Regions from separate parts of the Dermacoccus sp. MPR-E5 genome, predicted to be linked through region 2. Evidence: predicted binding sites of a transcription regulator. Region 2 holds the regulator's gene; each other region holds the start of a gene.
The links. The regulator LexA, encoded in region 2, represses DNA repair genes until DNA is damaged. The targets are predictions, from matches to a motif close to TCGAACANNTGTTCGA.
Positions count from the first base shown of each region.

Region 1 (10,481 bases), on a different contig from region 2:
AGCTGCATGCGTGCGACGTTGAGGGCCTGACGCTCGGTGTCGACCTTGCCCATGTAGACGACGCACTCGAGGCCCATGAGCGCCGCGGCCGTCGCGGTGGCAACGCCGTGCTGGCCGGCACCCGTCTCCGCGATGACGCGCGTCTTGCCCATGCGCTTGGCCAGCAGCGCCTGGCCGAGGACGTTGTTGATCTTGTGCGAGCCGGTGTGGTTGAGATCCTCGCGCTTGAGGAAGACGCGCGCGCCGCCGCAGTGCTCGGCGAAGCGCTTGACCTCGGTGATCGGGCTCGGACGGCCCGTGTATGTGCGGTGCAGTTCGGCGAGTTCGTGGCGAAACTCATCGTCCACCATCGCCTTCTGGCGTTGCTCGTCGAGCTCTTCGAGCGCGGCGACGAGGGCCTCGGGGACGTAGCGTCCGCCGTAGTCGCCGAAGCGCCCGAGGCCGTGCGGCGCGAGACCGTCGTGGCGCGGTTCGCCGAGCGGGGTGGGGTCGGTCATGCGGGCGTCCCTTCGACGGCTGACGCGTTCGTGGCGTCCGCGCACGCGGTGATGATGTCGGCAAGCCCCTGCTGGGGGTCGCCGTTCTTGACGAGTGCCTCGCCGATGAGCAGCGCCTGTGCGCCCTCGCGGGCGTAGCGGGCGGCATCGGCGGGCCCGGAGATGCCCGACTCGGCGACCTTGACGACGTGCGCCGACAGCGTCGCGGCGATCGGGCCGAACACCTCGGGGTGGACGTCGAGCGTCTTGAGGTTGCGGGCGTTGACGCCGAGCAGCTGCGCTTCGACGGCAAGTGCCCGTTCCGCCTCGGCGGCGTCGTGAACCTCGACGAGCGCCGTCATCCCGAGTTCGCGCGTAAGAGCCGCGAAGTCGCGCAGCTGCGCGTCGTCGAGGGCGGCGACGATGAGGAGGACGAGGTCGGCGCCATGGGCGCGGGCCTCGAAGAACTGGTACGGCTCGACCATGAAGTCCTTGCGCAGCACCGGGATGTCGACGGCGGCGCGCACGGCGTCGAGATCGGAGAGCGACCCGCCGAACCGGCGCTGCTCGGTGAGCACCGAGATCGCGGTCGCGCCCCCGTCGGCGTACTGCGCGGCGAGCGCGGCCGGATCGGGGATCTGCGCGAGCGCGCCCTTGCTCGGGCTGGAGCGCTTCACCTCGGAGATGACGGCGATGCGCCGCGCGTCGCGGGCGGCGTGGAACGCGGCGAGCGCGTCGCGTGCGGGCGGTGCGGCGTCGGCGTCACGCGTGACGTCGGCGAGGCTGCGCGCGCGCACGCGCTCGGCGAGGTCGTCTCGCACCCCGGCGATGATCGAGTCGAGAACAGTGGTCACGGTCGAATCCAATCAGCGTGACAGGGCACGGCGCCGCCGGTTCCAGCGTGTGGTCACGGCGCGCGCCGGGCCCGTCAGGCCGCGGCGCGGATCAGGCGGGCTTGCGCTCGGAGTCCATCGAGCCGTGCGCGGCAGCGCTGCGGCGGTTCGCCTTGCCCATGAGCCACCCGACGACGCCGCCGCCGACGACGAGGACCGCGCCGATGATGTCGAGCAGTTCGTTGCCGAAGTACACGCCGAACGCGATGAGGAGCGAACCGACCATGCAGATGCCGACGCCCGTCCAGGCGGCGGGGCTGTGGCCGTGGTCGAGGTACGGGCTGTCTCCGGACATCGTCATTTCTCCTTGGAGCCGTGCTGCGCAGCCGACGTCTCCGTCACGCGCGTTGATGAACTGTTCTGGGTCATTGTGTCAGGCCCGTCCGGCTCGTGCGAGCCGGGGGCGGTCTCGGTGTCCGTCGGGTCGATGCCGCGGTTCATGAGATCCCAGTCGCTCTCGTGCGTGGTCGGCGCCTTGGTCTCCGTCGGCGCGTCGTAGCGGCTCGACAGCCCCGCCCAGCGGCGCACGCCGAGCAGCGCCAGCAGGGACGCGGCGACGCTGAGCAGGCCGGCGAACACCGCGGCCCAGAACCATGGCGTGAACGTGCCGCGCGCGACGGCCTCACCGTTGTGGCCGGTGACGGACGTCATCCGCGTCTTGACCGCCGAGGCCGGGTCGCCCAGCGTCAGCAGCGTGACGACGAGCAGCGCGACCGAGGCGATGAGCGAGACGAGCGCGGCGGGCCAACGCGCGATGCGGCCGGCCGTCGCGGCGGCAAGGACGCCTGCGACGGCGACGAGGGCGATGCCGAAGTAGCCGGGCACCGCCTGGTTGCCCGTGACGTCGACCTTGCTGCTCGCGATGACGCCATCGTTGAGGGAGCCGTTGATCCACGTGCGCCCCGAGACGATCGCGGCGAGGACGGCCGCGATGAGGCTGAGCAGGATGACGCTGCGTTTCGTCGTGAAGGTGCTCATGCGATTCCCGTCATGCCGTCGGCCGTCGCGACGGCGCGTAACGCCGCGGCGGCCTTGTTGATCGTCTCCTGGTATTCGCTCTCCGGCACCGAGTCGGCGACGACGCCGGCGCCCGCCTGGACGTGCGCGACACCGTCCTTGAGCACGGCGGTGCGGATGGCGATGGCGGCGTCGGCGTCGCCCGCGAGGTCGAAGTAGCCGATGACGCCGCCGTAGATGCCCCGACGGGTGCCCTCGCGCGATTCGATGATCTGCATCGCGCGTGGTTTCGGCGCGCCCGAGAGGGTGCCCGCGGGAAACGCCGCCTCGAGCACGTCGTAGGCGGTGACGTCGTCACGGCGTGCGCCGATGACGGTCGACTCGAGGTGGATGACGTGGCTGTAGTTGCGGATGTTCATGAACTCGACCGTCTCGACGGTGCCCGCGCGACAGACGCGCTGCAGGTCGTTGCGCGACAGGTCGACGAGCATGAGGTGCTCGCTGCGTTCCTTGGGGTCGGCCAGCAGGTCGTCGGCGAGCTCCTGATCGTGTTCCGGGGTCTTGCCGCGCGGGCGCGAACCGGCGATCGGGTGCGTGATGACGCGTTCGCCTGTCACCTTGACGAGCGCCTCCGGCGAGCTGCCGACGACGTCGTACGCGCCGCCGTCAGGGTGCGGCAGGCGGAGCAGATACATGTAGGGGCTGGGGTTGCTCGCGCGCAGGGCGCGGTAGACATCGAGCGCGTCGGCGTGCGTGTCGACGCTGAATCGCTGGCTGACGACGATCTGGAAAGCCTCGCCCGCGCGGATGTCCTCCTTGCACGACTCGACCATGTCGTGGAACTGCTCGCGCGTGTGGCTGCTGCGCACGTCCTGGGCGCGCTCGTGCGGGATCGCCACCGTCGAAGCCGCCGGTTCGACGAGGCGGGTCTGCATCGCGTCGAGGCGGGCGACGGCGTCGTCGTACGCGGCGCGCGCGCCGGGTTCGAGGCCGTCGAAGTTGACGGCATTGGCGACGAGCAGGAGCGAGCCGTCCTGATGGTCCATGACGGCGAGATCCGTGGCGAGCAACATCGTGACTTCGGGGATCGCGAGGACGTCGTCGGCGTGGTTGCCGATCTTCTCCCAGCGACGCACCGCGTCGTAGCCGATCGCGCCGACGAAACCGCTCGTCAGCGGCGGCAGGCCGGCGATGCGTTCGGTGTGAAGTGCCTGCAGGGACGCGCGTAGGGCATCGACCGCCAGGCCTGTCGTCGGCAGCCCCGTCGGCACGTCGCCGAGCCAGACGACGTCGCCGTCACGCTCGGTGAGCGTCGCGCGGCTCGCGGCGCCGATGAACGAGTAGCGCGACCACACGCCGCCGTGCTCCGCCGATTCCAGCAGGAACGTGCCCGGCTCGTCGCGCGCCAGCTTGCGGTAGATGCCGATGGGTGTCTCCGCGTCGGCGAGCAGCTTGCGCACGACGGGGATGACGCGACGCCCACCCGCGAGGTGCTCGAACAACTCGACGCTCGGCCACGTCGCGCCCCAGGTGAGGTCGGCGGCGAGGCTCGTCTCCGGCTCGGCTGCGGCAGTCATGCGTTGCTCCTGGGGGTGGGCATGGTGGCGGGTACGTCTGCGGCGACGGTTGGGGTTGACGTTGTCGTGGCTGCGTCCGCAGCGTCGGTTCCGGTGGGCGCCGTGGTAGCTGCGTCAGCGTCGGTTCCGGTGGACGCGATCGCGCCATCACTGCAGACGGCGGCGTCGAGGTCGGTGAAGAAGCAGCTGCGTTCGCCGGTGTGGCATGCGGCGCCGACCTGGTCGACGCGGACGAGCAACGCGTCGCCGTCGCAGTCGAGAGCGACGCTGCGCACGTACTGCGCGTGACCCGACGTGTCGCCCTTGCGCCAGTACTCGCCGCGGCTGCGCGACCAGAACGTCACGCGCCCCTCGCTCAGCGTGCGGCGCAGCGCCTCGTCGTCCATCCAGCCGAGCATGAGCACGTCACCGTTCGTGTCGTCCTGGATGATCGCGGCGACGAGACCCGCGTCGTCGCGCTTGAGGCGCTGCGCGACGTCAGGGCTGAGCGGCGATGAAGGCTCGGGCGAAGACATGGGGGCCATTGTGCCAAGTGGCCCTGACAACCCGTCGCGGTGTCTCGCGCTGGCACCTCGCGGATCACTGCGGGCCCCAACGCCGCCTGACCTCACGCTCCCGCGCATCGCGGATCGCGACGGGGACGCAGCTGCGCCTGACCCCGCACCCGCGCACGGCGGATGACGGCGGGGATCCAGCGCGGCCTTATCCCACGCTGACGTCGCATGAACGGGTGGAGTTCTCCCTCAGCGTGATCTCACCCAGGCATCCGAGCGAGGGTTCGGACGCGGTGTCGCCGACACGACTGGCGAGGTGGAGGCGGGCGTCACCGAGTCGTCAGGCCGCGCGAACAGGTGTGGCGCCGGCGTGCGTGGTGCCGCCGTGTCGATGATGCTGCGCCCGGGAAAGTGAACGCGCCCGGGACATGAAATGGGCCGCGGGTTGTGGCCGGGGAATGACTGCGCCGTCAGACCAGGTTCGAGCAGTAGGTAGCGGGCACAGACCTCGCCAGACCAGGATTGAGCGGCGGCGCACCGAGAGCGCGGAGCACGTGAGATCAGGGTTCGGCAGGCAGCCGGGGCCGCAGGGCCGCGAGGGCCGTCAGGCGGCGCGAACGGCGTCGGCGTGTGTGATGCCGCCGGGTTCGGTGACCCAGCGGGCACCGGAGGGCGACAGCCACGTGCAGACGCCGTCGGGCGTCATCCTCACGCGGAAGCCCCCGTGGGTCTTGGCGCGGTGATGGTGACGACACAGCGCCTGCAGGTTGGTCGCGCTCGTCGGCCCGCCCTGGTCGAACGGCATGACGTGGTCGAGGTCGCACCGCGAGGCGGCCGTTTCGCAGAACGGGAAGCGGCACACGCCGTCGCGCTCCCGCACGAGCTTGGCGATGCCGACACTTGGGCGGTGAGCAGCCGTCGTGGTGGCCAGCGTCGTGATGCGACCACACCCGTGGTGCGACGCGAGCGTCGCCGTGAATCCCACACCAGCCGTAGCGGCGAGGCGGGCGACGACGCCAGCAGAAAGAACACCGACGCCGCGCACGCCACAGGCACCCAGGACCATCGACGACGTTGCGGGCGACGCCGGGGAATGACCCGGCGGCACTCCAATGGCGGGCCGAGGGACCCTCGCGTCAAGCAGGTCGGACACGTCCTCCGCGTCCGGGACGCCCGTGGATCTCGGCGGGTCGAGGAGCCCCGCGACGGCGGATCTCGACGGGTCGGGAGGTCGCGCGATGATCGGCACCTGCAGGTTCAGCGTGGCCGTCACGGTGCAGTTCTCGAGGATGAGGTCGGTGAGCGCGTCAGCCCGCGCTGCGCCGACGAAAAGCCGAGCGCCGGGGGCAGAGTTTTCCTGCAGGCGCCGCGCACGTTCCTCCATCACGGCCTGGATGGCCGTGGCGTCGTAGGTGTCGAGAACGGCTGTCATCGTGCACAGCGACTCGAACTCGAGGTGCGGCTCGAACCACACCCCGCGCGTCGACTCCACCTCGACCTCGTCGGCAGGGCGAGTGAGACCGAGCCGACGCAGGGTCTTGCGGCACGCCTGCCGCGCCGCCTGGTGAGCGCGTCGATGATCTCCGCTGTCGATGAGCATCTGTGCCACGGAGCGCGCAGCGTCCGCCTCGAGGTGCGCGAGCTCCCCCGCCAGCATCGCCGCCACCCGCACGGAGCCGTCTCCGCGTGCCGAGGCCGCCAGCAGGCCGGGATGGCGCGCACGCAGCGTCGAAGCCCCCGCCGCCATCGCCCGGGCGGCGGGCGCCGTCAGCCCGAGTGCGCCGCCGAGCGCTGAGGCCGCGAACTCGCCGGCCTCGACGTCGTAGGCCCGAGAATCGTCGGACGCGCCCTCACCCATCGCCTCGCCGCTGAGGACGTCGTGGCGACGCACACTGTCATGGTGTTCGGAGGCCAGCATGTGCGTGACCGCTTCGGCGCTGCGTGCAACACGTTGTGTGAGCGCCGCAGCGCGTTCAAGGTGGCGACGGTGACTCATCAGGGCGTCCAACCGACCGTCCAGGCTCGCGCCTCCATCGGTGAGCGGAACGAGCGATGCCGGATCGGTGAGAACCTCCTCTGCGACCCGCGTCGTCAGCTCGCCCCAAACGGCCAGGACAGCCTCACCGGGCAGCTCAGAGAGACGCGCGACGATGTTCGCCGCGTCCGTCATCTCTAGCGTTTCCATGACCCAATTATCGCACACATGTTCGAATAGGGGTAGGCTCCGTCACATGAAAGATCCATTGAGCCGGCTCTCACTGACCACGCCCGCGCGGGCGCCGGCGGCGCTTCCAACGCTGATCCTCAAACGCGACTGCCCAACCCGATCGTCACGCACCCATGATCGGCAGCAGCTCGTCGTACACCCAGCCCGCGAGCTGCGTCGGCGTCGTGGTGGCGGGGGTCCGCCCCTGCTCGGGACGGAAATCATCGCGGATTCCGGTGCTCATCCCCAGTAACGCCTGCGCGAGACCACGGGCGAGCCCGGCCCCAGGTAGCGGGACATCACGCCGCATCGCTGATCTGGCGCGCCGCCACCGCATTTCCCACGTGGTCGAAGAGAATGCGCGTGACGTCGCGCCACGAGAGATCCCGCGACCCGTGAACCGCTCGGACATGACGCGCCTGCCACCCCTCGTCAAGGAGGCAGAGTGCCGCCATCTCGGCGACGTCACGCGGCGCCACCCAGCTGAATGCGTGATCAACCCGGAGCACCGTGTCGATTTCGCCCTGGCGGATCGCCGCCAGGTGCCGGGTGAGGTTGGAGAAGAAATAACCGCACCGCAGGTGCGTGACGTCGACGTCGAGCGCGTCGAGCGACAACTCCGTCGCGGCAAGGCCGTCGATCCCTCCCACACAGTGGCGCTTCTCTGCCCCCACGCTGCTGTGGAACACGACGCGCCTGATGCCGTTCGCGCGGACGGCACCCACGATTGCCTCGCTCGCCCGAGCATGCTCAGCGAGCGGATCAGCGGTCATCGGGCTCGGATTCACCCAGTACACGGCATCAATCCCGCGAGTCGCGGCGACGACCTCGTCGCGGTCCAGCGAATCCGCCTCGACGATGTCGACGAGGGGGCGCAGTTCCCGCGCGATCTGCGCGGGATGCCGTGCCAAGAGCACGGGCCGTACCCCGACTCGGACGAGCATACGAATCAGGTGGCGACCCACGTTTCCATTGGGTGTCGTGATGGCGATGCGCATCGATCACCCTTTCCTGAGCGGCGGTGTGCCCGCGCCCTCGTGGAATGACGCTAGGACCAGATGCAGACGGTTCCGGTCCTCATCTCGCACGACAATGAACGCATGTCCCACAAGCCCGTCACGAGTCCTTCGTCGCGTACCCTCGAATCGTTGGGTCTGCTCCAGACGGGCCGATGGTGCTCCGTGGCTGATCTCGCCATGCGTCTTGCCACGGGGCCGCGATCCGTCCGACGCGGTGTCGCTAGCTTGCGCAGCCTCGGTTACAGCGTGCGGTCACGCCCGGTCCCGGCGGCGGCTACCGCCTGGACTCGGGCGTCACGATCCCGCCCCTCGTACTCGACGCCGACGAGGTGTCCACCCTCGTCACGGCCCTGCTCGTGCTCGAGGGGGCAGGTCTCGAAGGAGACACCGCCGGGGCGACGGACGCCACAGTCGTGCGCGCCAAGCTCGAACGCCTGCTGCCGGGGTCGCTGCGTCGACGAGCCGTCGCGACCGCGACGGCGACCAACGTGCTGACGAGTGGGCTCGAGCCTGTCGACGCGCGCCTGCACGGTCTGCTCGTTGACACAGCCGCCCAACGTGGCATCGTGCACTTCGCCATTCCGACGGCGACGGCCGTGTCTGCGATCGACAGGTGCATCCGCTCATCTGCTTCATCCGCGAGGGCCGCTGGTACCTCCTCCGCCATGACCTGCACCGTCGCGACTGGCGCGTTTTCCGCCTCGACCGGATCACCTCCGCCGCGGCAGACCCCGCCGTCACCGGCCGGTCACCGCCAACCTTCCCCGACGAATCACTCGAGAGGTGGCTCACATCGGACTTCGACCGAGGCCCCCTGCCGGCCAACCATCTTCCGGGAGGCAACTCGGCGACGAGCCGAGGCGATGACGAATCAGCGAGCGCCGAGCAGGATGGCGGGTAACTCACGCGATGGCGAGTAGCAACCTGCCTCCGTGTGAGTTACCCGCCATCGGGCGCCCGGCGCTCGGGCCACTCGGCACAGATCGCCATGGCCCAGACGTCAATGCGCGTGCGACGCCACCCAGCCGGCGTGCAGGCGCGCATAGGGCCCGTCGGCGGCGACAAGCGCCGTGTGCGCGCCTCGCTGCACGAGGCGCCCTGCGTCCATGACCCACACCTCGTCGGCACTCTCGGCGCTCGCGAGGCGGTGCGCGATGACGACGCTCGTGCGGCCGGTCATCAACTGATCGAGCGCTCGACCCACGGCGACGTCCGTCGTGGGATCGACGCTGGAGGTCGCCTCGTCGAGCACGAGCACGTCAGGGCCCGCGACGTACGTGCGCGCAAGCGCCACGAGCTGCCGCTCCCCCGCACTCAACCGCCCGCCGCGAGCGCCGACCTGCGTCAGCACTCCGGCGGGCTGCCCCGCTAACCACGCGCCGCAGCCGATGGCGTCGAACGCGGCGGCGACGTCCTCATTCGACAGGTCGGGGCGCGCGAAGCGCACGTTGTCGGCGATCGTGCCGTCGAACAAGAACCCTTCCTGCGGCAGGTACGCGACGGACGCGCGTAGCGACGCGTCGTAGAGGTCGCGCAGATCGACGCCTCCGAGACGCACGACACCGTCGGACGGATCGACGAGTCGTGTCAGCAACTTCGCGAGCGTGCTCTTGCCCGAACCGGTCTCACCGACGACGGCGACACGACGACCTGCGGCCACCGACGCCGTCAGCCCGACGATAGCGGGCTTGTCGCCCGCGCGATACGCGAACGTCACGTCATTGAATTCGACCCCGACGGGCCCTCGCGGCAACGTCACCGGCTCGGTGGGCGGCTCGACCTCGAGTGGCGTGTCGAGCACCTCGATGATGCGACGCCACCCGGCGAGCGCGTTCTGCAGGTCGTTGAGCACCTCCGTCGCCGTCTGCACCGGCTGCGTGAACAGGTTCGTCAGGAACACGAACGCCGTGATCTCACCGACGCTCATCCGCCCGTGCGCCCCCTGCCACGCGCCGACGGCGAGCACGAGGACGAGCGCGAGCCCCGAGATGCCCTGCCCCGACACGAACGCACCGACCGCGCGGATCTGCGCGCTGATGGCCGCACGACGCTGACGTTCGATCGTCTCGTCCATACGCGCCTGCGTGCGCTCCTGCACCCCGAACAACCGCACAGTCGCGGCACCCGCGACCGACTCCGAGATCGCACTGAGCATGTCCGCGACGCGCTCACGCACGACGCCGTACGCGCGCCCGACGACGCGCTGGAAGTGCCGCAGCAGGAACACGAGCGGCACGAACGTCGCCCACACGACGGCCGTCAGCAGCGGCGAGTACCACAGCATCAGGGCCGTCGCGACGAGCAACTGCCCGATCGAGACGATGAGCATCATGCCGCCGCGCTGCACGAACATCGAGATCTGGTCGACGTCACTCGTCACGCGCGAGACCATCGAACCGCGCCGCGACGCGTTGAGCGTCAACGTCGACAGCGCGTGCACGTGCGCGAACGCCTTGACGCGCAACGTCGCGAGACCCGCCTCCGACGCCTTGAACAGCCGCACGTTCATCACGTACGAGCACAGCCCGGCGACGACGACGCCGACCACCGCGAGCGCACACGTCCAGCGCACGACACCGAGGTCGATGCCGCCCGGCGCGAGGATGCCGTCATCGATCGCGCGCTGGATCGTCATGGGGACGATGACGTTGCTCGTCGTCGCGACGAGAGCGAGCAGCAGCGTCCACCCGAGCCCACGCGTCATCTCGGGTGCGAGCTGCAGGCCGCGCCGCAGGGTGCCGCGATCACTGACGACGGGAGTCGCGCCGGCCGCCTGCGCCGTGGCGGCTGTCTCCGTGGCGGTTGTCGAGCGCCGCTTCATCGCGCCTCGTCTTCCTCGCGGACGGCATCGACGACCGA
Region 1 covers NZ_JBXASS010000001.1:63,387-73,867, reverse strand. Annotated here, with positions in the region: gene trpB (tryptophan synthase subunit beta) at 1-497, opposite strand, end outside; gene trpC (indole-3-glycerol phosphate synthase TrpC) at 494-1,330, opposite strand; gene AC1RS9_RS00320 (HGxxPAAW family protein) at 1,422-1,664, opposite strand; gene AC1RS9_RS00315 (Trp biosynthesis-associated membrane protein) at 1,667-2,347, opposite strand; gene AC1RS9_RS00310 (anthranilate synthase component I) at 2,344-3,903, opposite strand; partial or broken gene hisI (phosphoribosyl-AMP cyclohydrolase) at 4,065-4,427, opposite strand; gene AC1RS9_RS00300 (HNH endonuclease signature motif containing protein) at 5,002-6,582, opposite strand; gene AC1RS9_RS00295 (SDR family oxidoreductase) at 6,903-7,601, opposite strand; gene AC1RS9_RS00290 (WYL domain-containing protein) at 8,236-8,523, shown strand; gene AC1RS9_RS00285 (ABC transporter ATP-binding protein) at 8,623-10,443, opposite strand; gene AC1RS9_RS00280 (ABC transporter ATP-binding protein) at 10,440-10,481, opposite strand, start outside.
Region 1: AC1RS9_RS00300 (HNH endonuclease signature motif containing protein) is a predicted target of LexA. The motif match lies at 6,593-6,608, and genes of this name have one in related genera.

Region 2 (10,481 bases):
CGTCAGGCGGGGGAGAAGGGCAAGTCGGGTGTGTTCACCGGTGCCTTCGCGACGAACCCCGTGACGGGGCGGGCGGTGCCCGTGTTCGTCGCCGACTACGTCCTCATGGGCTACGGCACGGGCGCGATCATGGCCGTGCCCGCGCAGGACGAGCGTGACTGGGAGTTCGCGCAGGCCTACGGCCTCGACATCGTGCGCACCGTCCAGCCGAGCGAGGGCCGCCCGGAGGATCAGCCGTACACGGGCCAGGGCGCCGCGATCAACTCGTCGACGGCCGGGCTGTCGCTCGACGGGCTCGACATCGAGACGGCGAAGACGAAGGTCATCGAGTGGCTCGAGGCCAACGAGCGCGGCACGGGCACGACCACGTACCGCCTGCGCGACTGGCTGTTCTCGCGTCAGCGCTACTGGGGCGAGCCGTTCCCGATCGTCTACGACGAAGACGGGACGGCCCACGCGCTGCCGGAGTCGATGCTGCCCGTCGAACTGCCCGAGGTAGCCGACTACTCGCCGAAGACGTACCACCCGGAGGACGCCGAGTCGATGCCCGAGTCGCCGCTGTCACGCGCCGACGAGTGGGTCAGCGTCGAACTCGACCTCGGCGACGGCGTCAAGAGGTACACGCGTGAGACGAACACGATGCCCAACTGGGCCGGTTCGTGTTGGTACGAGCTGCGCTATGCAGACCCCGCGAACACCGAGCGCTTCGTCGACGCCGGGTGCGAGGAGTACTGGCTCGGCAAGGGCCGCGGCTTCGGCAAGGGTGTCGCGAACGACCCGGGCGGCGTCGACCTGTACGTCGGTGGCGCGGAGCACGCCGTCCTGCACCTGCTGTACGCGCGCTTCTGGCACAAGGTGCTGTTCGACCTCGGCCTCATCTCGAGTGAGGAGCCGTTCCGCAAGCTGTTCAACCAGGGCATGGTCCAGGCGTACGCCTTCCGCGACGGGCGCGGCCAACCCGTGCCGGCCGCGGAGGTGCGCGAGCGCGTCGAGGGCGACGAGACGATCTACGAGTGGCAGGGCCAGCGAGTCACCCGCGAGTACGGGAAGATGGGCAAGTCGCTCAAGAACGTCGTGACGCCCGATGAGATGTGCGACACCTACGGTGCCGACACGTTCCGCGTCTACGAGATGTCGATGGGTCCGCTCGACGCCTCGCGACCGTGGGAGACGCGCGCCGTCGTCGGATCACAGCGCTTCCTGCAGCGCCTGTGGCGCAACGTCGTCGACGAGAACACCGGTGAGCTGCGGGTCGCCGAGGAGGGGATGGACGAGGCCACGACACGCCTCGTGCACCGCACGATCGACGGCGTCACCGGCGACTTCGAGAACCTGCGCTTCAACACGGCCGTCGCGAAGCTGATCGAACTCAACAACGCGCTGACGAAGCTCGACGCCGTGCCGCGCGAGGCCGCGGAGGCCATCGTCCTCATGACGGCGCCGCTCGCCCCGCACCTCGGCGAGGAGCTGTGGCGCCGCCTCGGACACGAGCAGAGCCTCGCGTTCGAGCCGTTCCCGACGGCCGACCCGGCGCACCTCGTGCAGGGCACCGTCGTCGCCGTCGTCCAGGTCGCGGGCAAGGTGCGTGACCGTCTCGACGTCGCCGCCGACATCAGCGAGGCCGACCTCGAGGCCGCGGCGCTCGCCAGCGAGAAGGTGCAGAACTTCCTCGAGGGCAAGCAGGTGCGCAAGGTCATCGTGCGCGCGCCGAAGCTCGTCAACATCGTCGCGGGCTGATGGCTCGAGCCGGTGGCAGGGCCGGTCGGGTCGGTGTCGTCACCGACTCGACTGCCTGCCTCCCCGCCGAGTTGGTCGCAGCCCGCGCGCCTGACGCGGCGAGCCTGCTGAGGGTCGCGCCGCTCAACGTCACGATCGGCGACGTCACGCGCCCCGAGGACGAGTTGGGGGCTGACGCGGTCGCCTCCGCACAGGCCGAGGGGATAGCGGTGACGACGTCGCGCCCGTCACCGGCGGCGTTCGTCGAGGCCTACCGGGCGCTCGCGGACGCCGGATGCACGAGCATCGTGTCGCTGCACGCGTCGCAGGCGTTGTCGTCGACGGTGAGCTCGGCGCGGCTGGCGTCGCTCGAGGCGGGGGTGGACGTCGAGGTCGTCGATTCGCGCACGCTGGGCATGGCGCTCGGCTTCGGCGTGCTCGCGGCGCTGCGCTGGTCGCAGGCCGGGTATGACGTCGACGCCGTGGCCGAGGCGGCGCGCGCCACGTGCGCGTCGTCGCGCACGGCGTTCTACGTCGACTCGTTGGAACCGCTGCGCCGCGGCGGGCGGATCGGCCGTGCCGGGGCTCTGTTCGGCTCGGCGTTGTCGATCAGACCGCTGCTGCAGGTCGACGACGGCGTCATCGCGCCGCTCGCGCGCGTGCGATCGCGGGGCAAGGCCGTCGAGCGGCTCGGGACGTGGGCTCTGGCTCAGGCCGAGAACCTCGGCGAGGGCGAACGCGTCTGCGCCGTGCACTCGCTGCAGCACTCCGAGTTGGCGCAGGTGCTCGTCGACCGGTTGGGCGGTGGCGCGTCCCCTGGGGCGGGGCGGGACGGTGAAGCGCGTTCCGCTGAAGCGAGCTCGATCGGTTCGCCTGGGGGTTCCGGTGACGATGCGACGGGGCCGGCCGGGCCGGGCAGCCGGGCTGCGGGTCCGCGAGCGGGCGGTGCCGCAGGCGCGGCGGGCCCCGATGCGGCCGACCAGGTTGGCGACGTGGCTGCGCTCGGAGCGTCCTCGCCGGACGGAACACGGGGCGCCGGTGCCCGCGCTGGAGCGGAGGCCGATGCCGCGTCGTCGTCAGCCGCGCGGTGGGCGATGGCGCCGGTGCAGGCGCGCCTGGGAGCCGTCGTCACCGCGCACGTGGGCGCCGGAGCACTCGGCGCCGTCGTCGCGGTGATGCCGGAACCGCCGGGCTGACGACGGCTGCTGCGAGCCGCATCGGGCGCGCCTCTTCCACAGCTGTGACGGCCACGGGCCGATCCGGCACGCGCCTGCACGCGTTTCCACACCTTCGGCTCGCATCAGCGAGCGTGGAGGGACGGGGCTTCTTACCGTCGAGGCATGACCCGCAGAACGCTGCCCGAGACCGACGATCGGCTCGACGAGGTGCTCGCCGAGATCGAACGCGCCCGCCACGAACCGACGTGGGTGCCCGAACCGGAACGCACCGCCCGCCGGCTCGTCCGAGCACCGGACGGCCTCGAGGACGCCCGATGGCGTCCGTCGCGTCCGGCCGCCCTGCTCATCGGCGTGTGCGCGGTGCTCGCCGTCGCCGTGCTGGGGCTGCGTCTGCTGCTCAGTTCCGGAGATGACGGTGCGGCACCGAAGGCGCTCATCGCGTCGTCGTCGCCGCGTATCGCCGGGAGCGCCAGCGTGGCGTCGACGGGGAGTAGGGGTGCTGCGTCGACGCCGTCTCACAGCACTGCCATGGCCTCGGTCGCCGGGGCGACGAGCGGCGCGCCTCTCAGCATTCACGTCGTCGGGGCGGTGCGGCGCCCGGGCGTCGTCCAGGTGCCGGCCGGAAGCCGCGTCGCGGATGCCGTGACGGCGGCCGGCGGGATGTCGGGTGCCGACGCGACGGCGATCAACCTGGCTCGGCCGCTCGCCGATGGGGAACAGGTCCACGTCCCCCGCCCGGGCGAGAGCGTCCCCCCGCCGGTGCCCGTGGCGCCGGCTGCAGGGGCCACCGCACCGGGCGCTCCGGCCGCCGGGGCGGGCGCGACTGCTCCGGGAGCGCCCGGTGGCGGGGCCGCGGCCGGGGGCGTCGTCAACGTCAACACCGCGGACGCGACATCGCTCGACGCGTTGCCCGGGGTCGGGCCGGTTCTCGCGCAGCGCATCGTCGAGTGGCGTGAGAAGAACGGTCGGTTCTCGAGCGTCGACGAACTCGGTGAGGTCTCCGGTATCGGCGACAAGATGCTCGATCGCCTGCGCAGCAAGGTCACCGTGTGAGTCTCGGCGGCCACGACATGCGGCTGTTGTCGGCCGCGTGCGTCGCCTGGGCGGCCCTCGCCACCCTGCTCTCGGCTCGCCCCGACCCCGCGATCGTGGTCGTCGTCCTCGCCCTCGTGACGATCGTCGCCGCGGCCCTCGCGTTCGGGACGCGCTTGCCTGGTCTACGGGCGGACCAGTCAGCCCGAGCCCGGCACGAGGGCGAGGATGACGAGAATCCGGCGTCATCCCACGGGTCGGGGTGGGCGCTCTGGGCGCTGCTGGTCATCGCGCTGACGACGATCGTCCTCGCGGCGGCGCAGGTGACGTTGGCGCACGAGGAAGCCGGGCCGGTGACGACGCTGGCCCGTGACCGCGCCGTCGCGACACTCGAGGCGAGAGTGACGGGCCAGCCGCACCGGGTCGTCGGCGCCCGAGGCGACGAGCGCTTCGTCGTCCCGGCCCAGATCGACCGCATCACGGCGCGCGGACGCACGCAGGAGGTCGCGACGCCCGTCATCCTCGTCGGCGATCGTCGGTGGACGAACCTCACCTGGCAGTCCCACCTGCGGGCGCGCGGGCGTCTGGCCCCATCGCAGCGTCTCGGGGCGGCGCGCGCCGTCGTGCAGGTCAACGGCGCACCGGACGTCGTCGGCGCTCCGCCCTGGGTGGTGACGACACTCGAACCTGTTCGGGCCGGGCTCGTCGGCGCCTCGTCGCAGTTGCCGGACGACCCCGCCGGCCTGTTGCCCGCGCTCGTCGTGGGCGACACGGCCCATCTACCGGACGACCTGACGGACGCGATGAACGCCACCGGCATGTCGCACCTCAACGCCGTGAGCGGTTCGAACGTGACGGTCGTCCTCGTCGCGACGATGTGGTTGTTGGGGTGGTCGCGCACGTCACGTCGGGTGCGGGTGGCCCTGGCTCTCGTCGCGCTCGCCGCGTACGTCGTCCTGTGCCGACCCGAACCGAGCGTGGTGCGCGCGGCCGCGATGGGTGCCGTGGGAGTGCTCGGCACGTCGTGGGGACGCGAACGCGCCGCCTGCCCGGCGCTCGCGGCAGCCATCGTCGGATTGTTGGTGTGGGATCCGTGGCTGGCCGTCAGCGTCGGCTTCGCCTTGTCGGCGCTGGCGACGCTCGGGCTCGTTCTGTTCGCGCGACGCTGGTCGCAGGCCCTGCTCACGAAGCTCGGTTCGCGGCGCGGCCGGTTCGTCGACGGGATGGTCGAGATCACCTGCGTCCCGCTCGCCGCTCAGGCGCTGTGCCTGCCGGTGCTCGTCGCCCTCAATTCGTCGGTGTCGTGGGTCTCGATCCCCGCGAACGTCGCGGCCGAGCCGTTCGTCGCGCCGGCGACGCTCGGTGGCATGATCGTGTCGACCGTCGTCGTCATCGCTCCGACGCTCGCAGGGTGGCTCGTGTGGTTGCCGGGGCTGCCCACCTGGGTGATCTGCGCAGTGGCCCGCCTCGCCGACGCCGTCCCCGGCGGCTCGGTGCCCTGGCTGCCGGGGCTGGCCGGAGTCGTGCTCGCCATTGTCGTCGTGGTCGTGCTCCTGTGCGCGTGGCGGGCCATCGTCTTCACCGGTCGCTTCGGTCTGGTCGCGCTCGGGGTCGCGGGGGCGCTCCTGGCGGCTGTGCTCGCGCCGTTGCCGGGGGAGTCGGCCGCACCGCCCGCGTGGGTCTATGCGCAGTGCGCGGTGGGTCAGGGGGATGCCGCGCTCGTGCGCACCGGGGCGACGCGCGCCGTCATGATCGACGTGGGGCCTGCCGACGGCCATCCCGCGCAATGCCTCGAGCGTCACGGCATCACGACGCTCGACGCCGTCATCCTCACCCACTTCCACGCCGACCACGTGGGTGGACTGGCTGAGGTCTTGCGTGCTTCCGACGCGCCGGTGGCGGTCCTCGGAACGTGGGTCATGGAGGGCGCTCAGGAGAGCGAGGGACTCAAAGGCCGCGGTGCAGCGGCGTCGTCACGATCGCGCGGCGAGCAGGGCGCGTTGGGTTCGGTGCAAGCAGCGCTCGAACAGCCTCGGGCTTCGCTCGGGGCGCTCGCACCGGGACAACGCCTCGTCATCGGCGAGGTGACGATCGAGGTGCTGTGGCCGCGCCGCGTCATGACGGAGGGGTCGGTGCAGAACAACGCCTCACTCGTGCTCGACGTATCGGCGCCCGCGTATCACGCGCTCATGCTGGGCGATTGCGAACGTGAGGCGCAGGCCGCGGTGATCGAACAGGTGCGTCAGAGCGCCCGGCGACGCGCGTTCGACCTCGTCAAGGTGGCGCACCACGGTAGCTCCAACCAGAACGAGCGCCTCTACGAGGCGGCGGCCGCGCGTCAGGCCGTGATCGGGGTGGGCGCCGGCAACGACTACGGCCACCCGACGAAGAAGACGCTCGAACTGTTGGCCCGGCACGACGCGCGGGTGTGGCGTACTGACACGCAGGGTGACGTGGACGCCCTCGCGACGGGTGGCTCGATCAGCCTGCAGGCTCAGCGATGAGCGTGCTGCGCGCTCGGCACCCGTGCTGCCGCGTCGGCGAGGGCTTCAAGGGTGGCGGTGACGGCGGGGACCCGCTGCAGGTCGGGTGTCGTCACGGCGAACACGCAGCGCCGGCTCGACGGCAGCAGCGGCAACGTCACGACGTCCGGATGCGACGTGGAGCGCAGGATCAGCTCGGGGATGAGCGCGACGCCGAGGCCCTCCGCGACGAGGCCGAGAACGGTGACATAGTCCTCCGTCTCGAACGCGACGTCGGGCGCGTAACCGGCGCCCTGGGCGAGGCTGACGAGGTGGCCGCGGCAGCGGGGGCACCCCGCGATCCATGAGGCCCCGCTGAGCTCCTCCATGCGGACGCTCTCGGCTGCGGCGAGGGGGTGATCGCGCGGGACGGTGAGACGCACGTCGTCGTGCAGGAGCCCGCGGGTGAGGAACGGGTCCAGGTCCTCGCCTGCGGGGAGCGGGTCCGCGTCGTCGTACGTGAACGCCACGGCGACGTCGCAGTCGCCGGCACGCAGGCTCGCCAGGGATTCCGGGGGTTCGGCCTCGGCGAAGCTGACCTTGACGTCTGGGAACCGCTCCTTGACGAGTGCGAGGGCGCGCGGGACGAGCGTTGACGATGCCGACGGGAACGCCATGAGGCGCACCCGCCCTGCGCGCAACCCCGCGATGGCGGCGACCTCACCCTCGGCGGCCTCGAGGGCACTGAGGACGGGCGTCGCCGTGCGCGCCAGCACCTGCCCGGCCTCCGTCAGCCGCACCGAGCGGCCGAGGCGCTCGACGAGAGCCGTCCCGGTCTTCTCCTCGAGACGGCGCACCATCTGCGACACGGCCGGCTGAGAATAGCCGAGGGCGGCAGCGGCGGCGGTGAAGCTGCCCTCGTCGCTGATCGCCTTCATGACGCGGAGCCCGGCTGCATCGATCATGCACCAAGAATAACGTGCTCTTATCCATTGTTGAGACAATCGAACGCAGACCTATGGGAGGGGCAGGATGATGAGCGGCGTCGCGGAACTGACCGATTTCGTGCGCGCGGGAGGGCTCTTCGTCCTGACCGGCGCCGGCATCTCGACCGAATCCGGCATCCCCGACTACCGGCGCGCCGACGGCACGCGCCGCACGGTTCCCATGACATACCAACAGTTCCTCGCCACCCACGAGGCGCGTCAACGGTACTGGGCGCGCAGTGCCGTCGGCTGGGAGATCTTCGACGCGGCGGAACCCAACGTCGGGCACGTCGCGCTGGCGCGACTGCAGGGTGGCGGCCTCGTCGATCACCTCGTGACGCAGAACGTCGACGGCCTTCATGCGCGTGCCGGTGCCCGCGACGTCACCGAGCTGCATGGGTCACTCGCGCACGTCGTCTGCGTCGCGTGCGGGACGCGGGAAGGGCGCCGTGGCTTCCAGGTACGCCTGCGCGAACTCAACCCCCAGCTGCCGACGCAGGCGCGCCTGCTCGCCGACGGCGACGCGGACGTCGCGGCCGAGCTGGAGCGCGGCGTCATCGTGCCGGCGTGCCTGCATTGCGCGGCCACGACGATGAAGCCGGACGTCGTCATGTTCGGTGAGTCCGTCGCTCCTGAGGTCGTGGAGACGCAGATGCGGGCAGTGGAACGCTGCCGGGGCGTGCTCGTGCTCGGCAGTTCGCTCAAGGTGATGTCGGGTTACCGGTTCGTGCTCGCCGCCCTCAAGCAGCAGAAGCCGGTCGTCCTCGTCGGGCTCGGCGCGATGCGTGGCGAGGAGCGGGTCGACCTCGTCGTGCGCGAACCCCTCGGCCCGACCCTCACCGCCGTGTGCGACGCGCTGAGGCTCGACCTCGCGACGTCCTGACGTCTCGGCGTCGAACGTCGGGGCGCAGAAGGGGCTGAGAGTCGAGTTGAAACCACGCGCTGGAGCGACCCGCGCGGCGCGGCCAGCGCCTCAGATGCTGCGCAGGACGGCCGTGACCTTGCCCATGATGCTCGCGTGGTCGCCGTCGATCGGGGAGTAGGCCTCGTTCGCGGGCATGAGCCACGTCTTGCCCTCGCTGCGGCGCAACGTCTTGACCGTGGCCTCCGAGTCGAGCAGTGCCGCGACGATCTCCCCGTTGGCGGCGTCGGCCTGGCGTCGCACGACGACCCAGTCGCCCTCGCAGATGGCCGCATCGATCATCGAGTCGCCGACGACGCGCAGCAGGAACAGCTCGCCGTCACCGACGATCTGACGCGGTAGCGGGAAGACGTCCTCGACGGCCTGCTCGGCGAGGATCGGGCCACCGGCCGCGATGCGGCCCACGACCGGCACGTATGACGGCGTGGGTCGCTCGTCGCCCGAGCCCGTCTCGTCGTGCTGCGACTCGGATAGCGCAGACACGGCGTTGCCGCGGTAGCCGCGGGTCGCCGCACCCGAGTCGGGGGAGACGACCTCCATGGCGCGCGGGCGGTTCGGGTCGCGGCGCAGGTATCCCTTGCGCTCGAGTGCGGCGAGCTGATGGGCCACCGAACTCGGGCTCGTCAGACCGACGGCCTCGCCGATCTCACGCAGGCTCGGGGGGTAGCCGCGCTCGTCGACGGAACGTCGGATCACGGTGAGCACCTTGTGCTGGCGTGGCGTCAGCTTGCCCGGCGTGCGCTCCTGCATCGAATGAACGTCACCCATGGTGTGACCCCTCCTGGTCCTCGTCGCACGTCGGTGGTCGCGGTGGCGACACGTGCACCCTCCGGCGGGACGGAAATGCCCGCCATGACGGGGTTGTCGGTGCGCGGTGCTTGTGTATCTGACATCACCCACAGTACGCGGTGTCGCACACAGTTTTCAAAAATGTGTACGAAGAAATCCGTGCGCGCCGTTCGAAAGCACGTTCGGGTGTCGTACAGTTGTTCTATCGCACGCGTGTTCGATCGGTCCCTCCGGGCTGACCGGGTCGCGTGAGGAAGCCGCACCGGTGACGGTGTGGCGGCGCCTCGGGGGGTGTCCCGAGAGAAGGAGTGGTTTCGATGGTTGCTTCGAGTACTGCAGTTCGACGTGAGCCCGTGCTGGGTTCGGGTGTCGACGTGCGCCGCGTGGCGCGGGTCGACGCTGCGGCATCCCGCTCGCACCTCCACCTCGTGCCCACGGGTGGCGCGGTGCAGGTCGTCACGAACTCTCAGAGCGTTCGTTTCGCCCGTCGTCGCTTCACGGCCGTGTGCGTGGCTCTCGTCGTCGTGGCGGGTGCCATCCTCGCGGGCCGGGCGATGGCGAGCGGTGTCGACGGTACGCAGCGGCACGAGGTCACCGTTCGCGCGGGGGAGACGCTTTCGCAGATCGCGGCGCGTGAGATGCCGGGCGTGCGCAACGACCAGGCGGTCGTCGCGATCGAGCACGAGAGCAACCTCGGCTCGTCGCAGGTGCAGGCCGGCCAGAAGGTGATCATCCCCGCACCGTGAAGTGTGACGATCGCCATCATCGGGTTCGAGGGTTGGAGGGGGTGTGAGTCGCCTCCCCCCGGCTGGCGCAGGATTCCGCGGCGCATGAGTGGCGGGGGTCGTCGCGAGGTTGCGCAGGGCGAGTAGACGCGGCCTCAGTGCTGTTGCGCGTCGGGTCTCAGGGGCCTAATATCTCTACATGTGGGGCCTTGGCCCCCGCTTCACCCTAGATGTTGATTCTCCTTCGCTGATGTGCATCTGCGCTCTGAGGCCGGAATCCCGGGGTGGAGCGCCGTCGTCCCGAGTGTCCCAGCCCCGTCGGAAGGTTTGACGTGCACTGTCCGTTCTGCCGCAACACCGACTCCCGAGTCGTCGATTCGCGCTCGAGCGAGGACGGCACCTGCATCAAGCGGCGCCGTCAGTGCCCGAACTGCGGCAAGCGGTTCTCGACGATGGAGACCGCGAGTCTCACGGTCGTCAAGCGTTCCGGGGTCAGCGAGCCGTTCTCGCGCGACAAGGTGATGTCCGGGGTTCGCAAGGCGTGCCAGGGCCGCCCGGTCACCGACGACCAGTTGGCCGTTCTCGCCCAGCAGGTGGAGGAGTCCATCCGCTCGAAGGGCGCCGCCGAGATCGACGCCCATGACGTGGGCATCGAGATCCTCGGGCCCCTG
Region 2 covers NZ_JBXASS010000013.1:61,333-71,813, forward strand. Annotated here, with positions in the region: gene leuS (leucine--tRNA ligase) at 1-1,737, shown strand, start outside; gene AC1RS9_RS11065 (DegV family protein) at 1,737-2,912, shown strand; gene AC1RS9_RS11070 (ComEA family DNA-binding protein) at 3,057-3,947, shown strand; gene AC1RS9_RS11075 (ComEC/Rec2 family competence protein) at 3,944-6,430, shown strand; gene AC1RS9_RS11080 (LysR family transcriptional regulator) at 6,421-7,353, opposite strand; gene AC1RS9_RS11085 (Sir2 family NAD-dependent protein deacetylase) at 7,424-8,257, shown strand; gene lexA (transcriptional repressor LexA) at 8,348-9,064, opposite strand; gene AC1RS9_RS11095 (LysM peptidoglycan-binding domain-containing protein) at 9,403-9,831, shown strand; gene nrdR (transcriptional regulator NrdR) at 10,143-10,481, shown strand, end outside.

Region 3 (10,481 bases), on a different contig from region 2:
GAACAGGTCGACGTACTCGCCCTTGCGGGCGCGCACGACGGGTGCAAGCACCTGGAAGCGGGTGCCAGACGGTAGCTCCTGGATCGAGTCGACGATCTGCTGCGGCGTCTGGCTGCCGACCGGCGCGCCGCAGACGGGGCAGTGCGGGCGACCGGCGCGGGCGAAGAGCAGACGGAAGTAGTCGTAGACCTCCGTGATCGTGCCCACCGTCGAGCGCGGATTGCGGTTCGTGCTCTTCTGATCGATGGAGACGGCGGGGCTGAGGCCTTCGATGAAGTCGACGTCCGGCTTGTCCATCTGACCGAGGAACTGACGCGCGTACGCCGACAGGGATTCGACGTAGCGGCGCTGGCCCTCGGCGAAGATCGTGTCGAACGCGAGGGACGACTTGCCCGAGCCGGACAGCCCGGTGAACACGACGAGCGCGTCACGCGGGATCTCGATCGAGACGTTCTTGAGGTTGTGCTCCCGTGCGCCGCGCACGAGAAGGTGATCGTGGCCGCGACGTGGGGCCACGGCGTTGCTGCTGCTTGGAATCTTCGGCACGTCCCCCATGCTAGGTGCGCGCACCGACAACCCCCGAACGGCGCGGGGAAACCCACCCCTGTGGGCACCCGGGACACGCCCACGACGACGGATCAGGCCATGGCGCCGGTCCGATTAGTCTGGGGCGCATGTCTGTGGATTTCACCCCTTCCGAGGTCAACACCACCCCGATCGAGGACTACGCCATCATCGGTGACACCGAGACGGCGGCGCTCGTCAGCCTCCGGGGGTCCATCGACTGGTTGTGCCTGCCCCGCTTCGACTCGTCGAGCTGCTTCACGGCGCTGCTCGGCACGCCGGATCACGGACGCTGGCTGCTCGGGCCCGCCGAGGAGGCCACGACGACGCGGGCGTACCGCGAGGACAGTTTCATCCTCGAGACGATCCACGAGACGGCGACCGGCAAGGTGAAGGTCACCGATCTCATGCCCGTCAGCGACGGCCGCGCAGACGTCCTGCGTCGCGTCGAGGGCCTCGAGGGTACCGTGACGTTGGAGCAGGAGTGGGTCGTCCGCCTCAACTACGGCAAGGTGAAGCCGTGGGTGAGCCACCACCCGGGGCACGTGCAGGACGAGGAGGTGCTCGTCGCGATCGCCGGCCCCGACATGCTCATCTTCCGCGGCGACCGGCTGCCCGTCGGCAACGAGGGGCGTCACCGTGACCTGTTCGACGTCTCCGCCGGTGAGGCGCTCGACTTCAGCATGACGTGGGTGCCGAGCTACAAGCCGATCCCGATCCCGCTCGACACCGACAAGCGCATCGCGTCGACGCTGGGGCGCTGGAACGACTGGATCGGCCACTGCACCTACGACGGGCCGCACGCCGACGTCGTGCGTCGCAGCCTGCTCGTGCTCAACCTGCTGACGGACAGCCGCCGCGGCGGCATCGTCGCGGCGCCGACGACGTCGCTGCCGGAGGACTTCGGTGGTGAACGCAACTGGGATTACCGCTACTGCTGGCTGCGCGACGCCTCGCTAGGTCTCGAGTCGCTGCTGCGCGCCGGCTACGTCGACGCGACGATCAAGTGGCGCGAGTGGCTCGTGCGTGCCCTCGCCGGTGATCCCGAGGACATGCAGATCATGTACACGATCGACGGTGGGCGCGAGCTGCCCGAGCGTGAACTCGACCATCTGCCCGGGTACGCGGATTCGCGGCCGGTGCGTGTCGGCAACGGCGCCGTCGACCAGAAGCAGACGGACGTCCTCGGCGAGGTCATGATCGCCTTTGAGCACGCGCGCGCCAAGGGTGGGTACGAGAACGAGCAGACCTGGGCGATCCAGGCCGCGCTAGTCAACCAGCTCGCCGAGCACTGGGACGAGCCGGACAACGGTTTATGGGAGATCCGCGGGCCGCTGCAGCACTTCACGCACTCGCGCGTCATGGTGTGGGCTGCGTTCAACGCGGCGATCTCCGCCGTCGAGAAGCACGGCCACCCGGGCGACGTCGAGCGGTGGCGCGAGGTGCGCGAGCTCGTGCGTGAGGAGATCCTCACGAAGGGTTTCAACGTGCAGAAGAACACGTTCACGCAGCACTACAACACGACCGAGGTCGACGCGTCGCTGCTGCTCATCCCGGCCGTCGGGTTCCTGCCCGCCGACGATCCTCGCGTCATCGGCACGGTGCGGGCCATCGAGAACGACCTCATGCGCGGCGGTTTCCTCCTGCGCTACCGCACCGAATCGGGCGTCGACGGCCTCGCCGGAGATGAGCACCCGTTCCTCGCCTGCTCGTTCTGGCTCGTCTCCGCGTACGCGAAGATCGGTGAGCTCGACAAGGCCGAGGAGCTGTTCGACCGGTTGTGCGACCTGCCGAACGACGTCGGACTGCTCGCCGAGGAGTACGACCCCGAGGAGATGACCCAGGTCGGCAACTACCCGCAGGCCTTCAGTCACCTCACTCTCATCGGCGCTGGCTACGACCTGCATGAGGCGCAGGTCGCTGCGCGCGGGGCGAACGTCTGACGCGGTGGTAGCGGGGTTTCCTGCCCCGGCGGCCCAGAGCGACGACACTGATGACGCGGCATCGGCTGCACGCTCGCGCTGTCACGGGCCCGGGCCGCCCCTGCGCGCGGCGTGCCCGGGCCACCCGGCGCCGGTACCTGTGGCACCGGTGGCTGGGTGGGTGAGATGGTAGAGGCATGAGTGCTTACCTCTCCGATGTGAAACCGGGCGACGCGCCGTCACGACTCGACCTGCCGGGGCTGACGATGTGGAAGCTGTCAGTTTCCGACATGCACAACAACGTGTATCTGCTGCGTGATGCGACGCCCGAGACGGGTGGTGCGGCGGTGCTCATCGACGCTGCGGCAGATGCCGGAGCCATCACGGCGATGCTCGACGAGGCGTGCGTCGATCGTCTCGATGCCGTCGTGACGACCCACAAGCACTGGGATCATCACCGCGCCCTGCCCGAGCTCGCCGAGCGTGCTGACGCGACGCTCGCCGGTCTCGAGGACGGACCGCACCTCCCGGTCGCGCCCGCGCGGACGCTGAGTGACGGTGACACGATTCAGTTCGGCGCGCAGACGCTCGTCGCGCACCACGTGCCAGGCCACACCCCCGGCAGCGTCGTGTTGTCGTGGACGCCACCCGCCGGCAGCGACGCTCTGCCTCAGCTGTGGACGGGCGACACGCTGTTTCCTGGCGGCGTCGGCGCGACGACGCATTCCGATGAGCAGTCGTTCGACGAGCTGTTCACCATGGTTCGCGATCGCATCTTCGGGCGTTTCGACGATGCCGACGTTCACCCGGGCCACGGCGACGACACGCGTCTGTCTGTCGAACGCCCGCACCTCGACGAGTGGCGCGAACGCGGTTGGTGAGCTGAGCGCCCGACATCATCGTCGCCCTTGACTGCATGGTCCCCTGACTGCACGATGCGGTCGTTGCGTGACCACCGCACCTGGATGCGTGGCGTGGGCAGGCCTGGCGACCTGGGCGCCCGACATCATCGCCGCCCTTGCCTGCACGACGCGGTCTTTGCGTGAATGACCGCACCTGGATGCGTGGCGCGGGCAGGCCTGGCGACTTGAGCGCCGACGACGACGCGGGTCTGCGGCGCGCCGCGGTGACCAACCGGATGGTCATGCCTCGACCAGGTGCGCGAACACCTCTGGTGCCTTGAGCGCCGGCGATGTCTCGTATCGCAGCCGCGGCTGAGTGACGCGCAGGCAGGGGCTGGCGTCGTCGGTGCGTCTCGTCGACTGGCGTGTCATGACGAACGAGCGGCGGGGCTGCGAACCCTCGCGGTTCGCGGCCCCGCCGGTCGCACGTGCAGGGGGATCGTCAGCCGGCGAGGGGCTTCTGACGCGGTTCGTCGCCGAGTTCGCCACGCGCTTCGGCGCGCTTCTCGAACCAGATCGTCGCGAACGGGATCACGGCGCAGAGCAGGCCGATGCCGATCGTCTTGTTCGGCCAGCTCTTCTCCTGCCACAGCTTGAGCGCGCACAGGACGTACCCGATGAACATGACGCCGTGGATGGGCCCGGCGATCTGCACTCCGACCTCAGTGGTCTTGAGCACCCACTTGAAGAACATGCCGATGAGAAGCAGACCCCAGGAAACAGCTTCGGCGAACGCGAAGATCTTGAAGATTCGAGACATGCGGCGATTCTACTGAGACGGCCTGAGTGCCGGCCGATGGAGCGTGCCTGCCAACAGCTCAGCTCGCGGGAGCGAGCGTGGTCGCGACCGTCTCCCCGCTCGGGAGAGTCGTCCAGCGGCGGCCGGTCGGTGACTCCCACGTGCAAACTCCGTCTGGCGTCATGGTCACGGCATAGCCGCCGAAGGTCTTGGCGCGGTGATGGTGGCGGCACAGGGCCTGCAGGTTGCCGACGCTCGTCGGCCCACCGTCGGCGTGCGGGACGACGTGGTCGAGGTCGCAGTTCGTCGAGACCCGGGTGCAGTGCGGGAAGCGGCAGTGCACGTCACGCTCACGGACAAGCCGCGCCACTCGCGCGCCGGGACGATACGTCGTCGAGCAACTCGCGAGCGTCGTCCACGCACCGTCAACGAGGTCGATCGTGAACGTGGTGTCGACGAGCGCCGCGACGCGCCGAACGGCTGCCGCGTCGACGTGGCCCAGGCCGGGGATGTGGGCCGCGCCCAATGTGTCCAGGGGTCGCGTGATGACGCCGATCGGCCCGGCCTCAGCGTGCTGACGGGGCCGACTAAGACCGTCCTCATCAAGACCGCCCTCGTCGAGACCGCAGTTGGGGACGGAGGCGAGCGACGCAGGGGGCTCCAGCGTTCCGAACCGCCGGTCGGAAGGCGCTGGTGGGCTCGCGTGGACGGGCACCTTGAGGTGCATGACGGTGTTGACCGTTGAGTTCGCGAAGACAAGGTCGAGCAGTGCGTCGACGCGAACGGCGCCGAGGGGTTCGGTGCCACTCCCTGCCACACTGACGTGGCTCGCGGCGCGCCACCGCGCGAGTTCGTCACGTGGATCTGGCGCATGGTCGTTGAGCGTCTGAGCGTGCGCTTCGATCGCGGCGCGGAGACGGGCAGCGTCCTCGGTGGCCATGATCAGACGCACCTCGGTGAGGGTGTCGAAATCGAGGTGGGGCGTGAACCATAGCCCGTGCTCACGACGGGGGTCGACGGTGTCGGCCTCGGTCTGCGCCAGCCGCCTGTCGTGCAGCAGTTTGCGCGCCCGGGAGCGGGCACCGTCGACGCTGAGGTGGTGTGCTCCCCCGCTCACGAGATCCGTGAGCACCTCTGCAGCCAACTCGTCGTCGAGGTGCGCCATCTCACGCGCCAGCGTGGCGGCCACCATGGTGCGGCAGGCTCCCCGCAGCGTCAGTTCGTGCAGAGCGGGCGCGCGGTCGCGGAGCATGCGTCCGTCGACAGCGAGGCGCGACGCGGTGGCGCTCGAACACCCGAGGGCGTTCCCGAGATCATCCCCCGCGAATTCGCCTGCGGTCGGAGGGCGTTCGCAGAGCCCATAGTTCTCCTCGTCGAGGTGAGCACGCTGGGCGACCGTGTCTTCGTGTTCGACGGCGACGGCGTGAAGCACCGCGTCGGCGGCCCTCGTCACCTCCTGCGCAGCAACGGCGATGTCTTCCAGTTGTGCTTGGAGCGTGAACGTGCGCGTGTGGCGCTCATCGAAGGTTCGCGGCAACGCGTCGCCCGAGCAGGGCGCCAATCTCTCCGGGTCGGCCAGCGCCTGCTCTGCGATCGCGCGCGTCAGCAGAACCCATGCGCCCACCAGCTCGGTGGACGGCATGGCGGCGACCGTCTCGGCCGTCACTGCCAGCGTTTGATCCATGCCACTAGTTTAGTACACATGTTCGAATCTTGGTAGGGTCAAAGGGATAGTGAGTGAACCCACTGGCCGGCCCTTCCTCCGCGCCAGGGCTGCATCACGAATCACAAGAGCACCCGCCGCGTGCAACCCTGCGATCAGGCGGCGCTGGCTTGCACCCGCTTGGTCTACCGCCTGACGGCAGACGAGGTACAGGCGACTGGTGGTTGACTCATCCCATGGCCTCAGCGACGCTGCCCACGCACATTGCCGTCGTGGCACTCGTTCGGGACGCGAGGGTGCTACTGGTTCACCGTCACCCGAACCGGATGAATTATCCGGACCTGTGGGACCTGCCCGGGGGACACGTCGAACCCGGCGAGTCCGCCGAGTGCGCTGCCCGTCGCGAGTGCGTCGAAGAGCTCGGAGTGACGGTGATCGATGCAGAGCGATTTCCGATGGCCTGCAAGGATCCAGCCCTGTTGAAGCATGCGTTCTTCGCGACGCGCTGGGTAGGGAACCCCCGCAACATCGCGCCCGACGAGCACGACGACATCGGCTGGTTCGCCGAGAGCGAACTGCCCCGGTTGGCCATGGCCGATCCTGCGGGGTGTCAGGACCTCGTCAGGCTCATGCGGGCGATCAAATGACATCAGCCCCGGCGTGGCGTGACCGTATTTCGCTTGCCGGTCGGCTGCCTCGCCCATAGCGTGTCGAGCATGCCCCAACCTGCTGGCTTCGCCTTTCTCGAACGTGATGGCGTCGTTGTCATCACTCATCACGGACGCACAGCGACGACTCTTAGGGGCGCGCGTGCTGCGGACTTCTTGGAAGACGTCGAGGACGGTGACGCTCAGGAGATCATGGCGCGCCTCACCGGCAACTATCGCCGCGGCAATGAGCGTCAGGCCCGCAACCATCCTCGCAACAAGGGGCGATGACCACGCGGCGCCGAGATCCCACCCGACGCCGCGGACGCCATCACGGCGCTACTTCTGCGCCTCCGTCATCTGGCGCAGTTCTTTCTTGAGGTCACGTAATTCGTCGCGCAGACGCGCTGCGAGTTCGAACTGCAGCTCGGAGGCCGCCTCACTCATCTGGGCCTGCAACTCCTGGATGAGGCCCGCGAGGTCGGCGGCGCTGCTCGCCTCGCGCTTCGCGCCCGCGGCGACGTTCGCGTCGGCACTCGCCGCACCGCTGCCGCCGCGACCCTTACCACGCGACATCGAACGGCCGGAACCGAGCAGTGCGTCCGTGTCGGCGGACTCGCGCTGCAGCATGTCGGTGATGTCCGCGATCTTCTTGCGCAACGGCTGTGGGTCGATGCCCTTCTCCGTGTTGTACGCGATCTGCAGCTCACGGCGGCGCGACGTCTCGTCGATCGCCTCCTGCATCGACGGCGTCACCTTGTCGGCGTACATGTGCACCTGACCGGAGACGTTTCGCGCAGCGCGACCGATGGTCTGGATCAGGCTTCGTGCGGACCGCAGGAAGCCCTCCTTGTCGGCGTCGAGGATCGCGACGAGCGACACCTCCGGTAGGTCGAGACCCTCACGGAGCAGGTTGATGCCGACGAGGACGTCGAACTCACCCATGCGCAACTCGCGCAGCAACTCGACGCGGCGCAACGTGTCGACCTCCGAGTGCAGATAGCGCACCCGCACACCCTTGTCGAGCAGATAGTCGGTGAGATCCTCGGCCATCTTCTTCGTCAAGGTCGTGACGAGGACACGCTCGTTCTTGTCCGTCCGTGTGCGGATCTCGCCGAGCAGATCGTCGATCTGCCCCTTCGTCGGCTTGAGCACGATCTCGGGATCGACGAGACCCGTCGGGCGGATGACCTGCTCGACGTAGCCGTCGCTCTTGCTCATCTCGTAGTCGCCCGGCGTCGCCGAGAGGTACACCGTCTGCCCGATGCGCTCGAGGAACTCCTCCCACTTCAACGGCCGGTTGTCCATCGCGCTCGGCAGACGGAAACCATGGTCGACGAGGGTGCGCTTGCGCGACATGTCACCCTCGTACATCGCGCCGATCTGCGGGACCGTCTGGTGCGACTCGTCGATGACGAGGAGGAAATCCTCCGGGAAGTAGTCGAGCAGCGTGTTCGGCGCGGTACCGGGGCCACGACCGTCCATGTGACGGCTGTAGTTCTCGATGCCGGCGCACGACCCGACCTGCCGCATCATCTCGATGTCGTACGTCGTCCGCATCCGCAAGCGCTGCGCCTCGAGCATCTTGCCCTCGGCCTCGAACCGCTTGAGCTGATCGCCCAGCTCGACCTCGATGCCGGCGATGGCGCGCTCCATGCGCTCGGGCCCGGCGACGTAGTGCGTCGCCGGGAAGACGTACATCTCCGACTCCTCGTTGACGATCTCCCCCGTCAACGGGTGCAACGTGTAAAGCCGGTCGATCTCGTCGCCGAAGAACTCGATACGGATCGCGAGCTCCTCGTACACGGGGATGATCTCGACCGTGTCGCCGCGCACGCGGAACGTGCCGCGCGTGAACGCGAGGTCGTTGCGCGTGTACTGCATCTCGACGAACCGGCGCAGCAACTCGTCGCGGTTGATCTCCTGGCCGACCTTGAGACGGGCCATCCGGTCGACATACTCCTGCGGCGTGCCGAGACCGTAGATGCACGACACGGACGCGACGACGACGACGTCACGCCGCGTCAGCAGCGAGTTGGTCGCCGAGTGACGCAGCCGCTCGACCTCCTCGTTGATCGAGGAATCCTTCTCGATGTACGTGTCCGTCTGCGGCACGTACGCCTCGGGCTGGTAGTAGTCGTAGTAGCTGACGAAGTACTCGACGGCGTTGTGCGGCAACAACTCTCGGAACTCGTTGGCGAGCTGCGCCGCGAGCGTCTTGTTGGGCGCCAGCACGAGCGTCGGGCGCTGCACCTGCTCGATCAGCCACGCCGTCGTTGCCGACTTTCCGGTACCCGTCGCACCGAGCAGGACGATGTCCTGCTCCCCCGCCTTGACGCGCTTCGACAACTCGGCGATGGCCTTCGGCTGATCGCCGGCGGGCTCGAACTCGGATTCGACCTTGATGGGTGCGACAGAACGCTGCAGATCGGTGACTGGACGCATGCCGCAACCCTAGACCCGCCCACTGACAACCCCGGAATCCCGCGGCCCTCAGCCCTGCAAGTGCGTGCGCCACACGTCGTCGACGCGGCGACGCAACGTGTCCTCGTCCCCCGCGTTGTCGATCCACACATCGGCGACCGCGCGGCGCTGCTCGTCGCTGGCCTGACTGCGCATGCGTGCCTCGGCGACCTCACGCGGCATCCCGCGGTGCTCCTCGAGCCGCTGCAGACGCGTCTCGACGGGCGCATCGACGACGATGACGACGTCGTAGTCGCCCTCGCGCCCCAGCTCGACGAGCAACGGAATGTCGTGCACGAGCACCTGCCCCGGTTTCGCCGCGGCGAACAACTCGAGCGTGCGCGCCGCGATGAGCGGGTGCGTGATGGCTTCGAGGTCGCGCCGCGCGCCCTCGTCCGCGAAGACGATGGCCCCCAGCGCGCCGCGATCCAGCTCGCCCCGCGCCGTCAGGACGCCGTCACCGAAGCGGTCGGCGATCTGCGCGAGCCCCGCACTGCCGGGCGCGACGACCTCGCGCGCGACGGCGTCGGCGTCGACCACCAGCGCCCCGTGCTCGACGAGCAATCGGGCCACCGCAGACTTGCCCGAACCGATCCCACCCGTCAACCCGACCTTCATCGTCGCCTCCTCAGACGCGCGTCGCGGCACTGTTCAGCGCCGGTGCGACCTCATCGTCCCAGAACGCACCGACAGCCGCGTCGAGCTCGTCGATGCTGCCCTCGTTCGAGAGGACGACGTCGGCCGCGTCGCTGCGCTCGCGCCCCTGCGTGTCGGCGTCGATCTCGGCCCAGGCCTGCTCAAGATCCAGTCCACGCTCGGCCATGAGCCGTTCGACGCGCACCTCCGCCGGCGCCTCCACGACGACGACGTGGTCGAAGTCGCGCGGCGTCGCGGCGTCCGTCAGCAGCGCGAGGTCGAGCACGAGCACCGAGTCATCGCCCACGGCCTTGGCCCGGGCGTCGGCCTCCGCACGCACGAACGGGCCGATGACGGCATACATCCGCTCGCGCGCCGCGGGGCTGCGCGTCGTGAGGTCGTCGAGCGTGTGCCAGTCGATCGTGCCGTCGGGGTGGGCGATTGTCTCGGAGAACACCTCCCGCAACCGGTCGAGGGCTTCCTCGCCCGGCACGAGCAGTTCGCGCATCACCTCGTCGAACTCGACGACGACCGCGCCGCGGCGCTCGAACGCGTCGCCGACGACCGACTTGCCCGCGGCGACCGGCCCCGTCAGCCCGAGGGAGACGGCGGCGCGCTCCGCGGCCTGCTGCTGCGTCTGCGCCGTCGTCGGGACGTGCGTCTCGAACTCCGGCTCGGTGCCCTCCTCGAACTCGGGCAGGACGACGTAGGCGTCCTCGTCGAGCACGCCCTCGGCGGCGCGCCGCTCGTACTCCTCGGCGGGCAGCACCTGCTTCCACTGGCGGGTCCGCATCGGGCGTGCCGCTCCGGCGTCCTCGCGCAGCGCCTGGAGCAACAGCCAGGCCTGCAGGACCGTCAGGACCGTGATGGGGAATCCGATGACGATGATGACCTCCTGCAGCGCCGACAGCCCGTCCTCGCCCGCCGTGAGGATGATCGCAGCAC
Region 3 covers NZ_JBXASS010000001.1:152,061-162,541, reverse strand. Annotated here, with positions in the region: gene uvrA (excinuclease ABC subunit UvrA) at 1-555, opposite strand, end outside; gene AC1RS9_RS00660 (glycoside hydrolase family 15 protein) at 675-2,507, shown strand; gene AC1RS9_RS00655 (MBL fold metallo-hydrolase) at 2,684-3,367, shown strand; gene AC1RS9_RS00650 (DUF3817 domain-containing protein) at 3,831-4,148, opposite strand; gene AC1RS9_RS00645 (HNH endonuclease signature motif containing protein) at 4,207-5,811, opposite strand; gene AC1RS9_RS00640 (NUDIX hydrolase) at 6,027-6,437, shown strand; gene AC1RS9_RS00635 (hypothetical protein) at 6,507-6,728, shown strand; gene uvrB (excinuclease ABC subunit UvrB) at 6,777-8,882, opposite strand; gene coaE (dephospho-CoA kinase) at 8,931-9,518, opposite strand; gene coaE (dephospho-CoA kinase) at 9,529-10,481, opposite strand, start outside.
Region 3: AC1RS9_RS00645 (HNH endonuclease signature motif containing protein) is a predicted target of LexA. The motif match lies at 5,822-5,837, and genes of this name have one in related genera.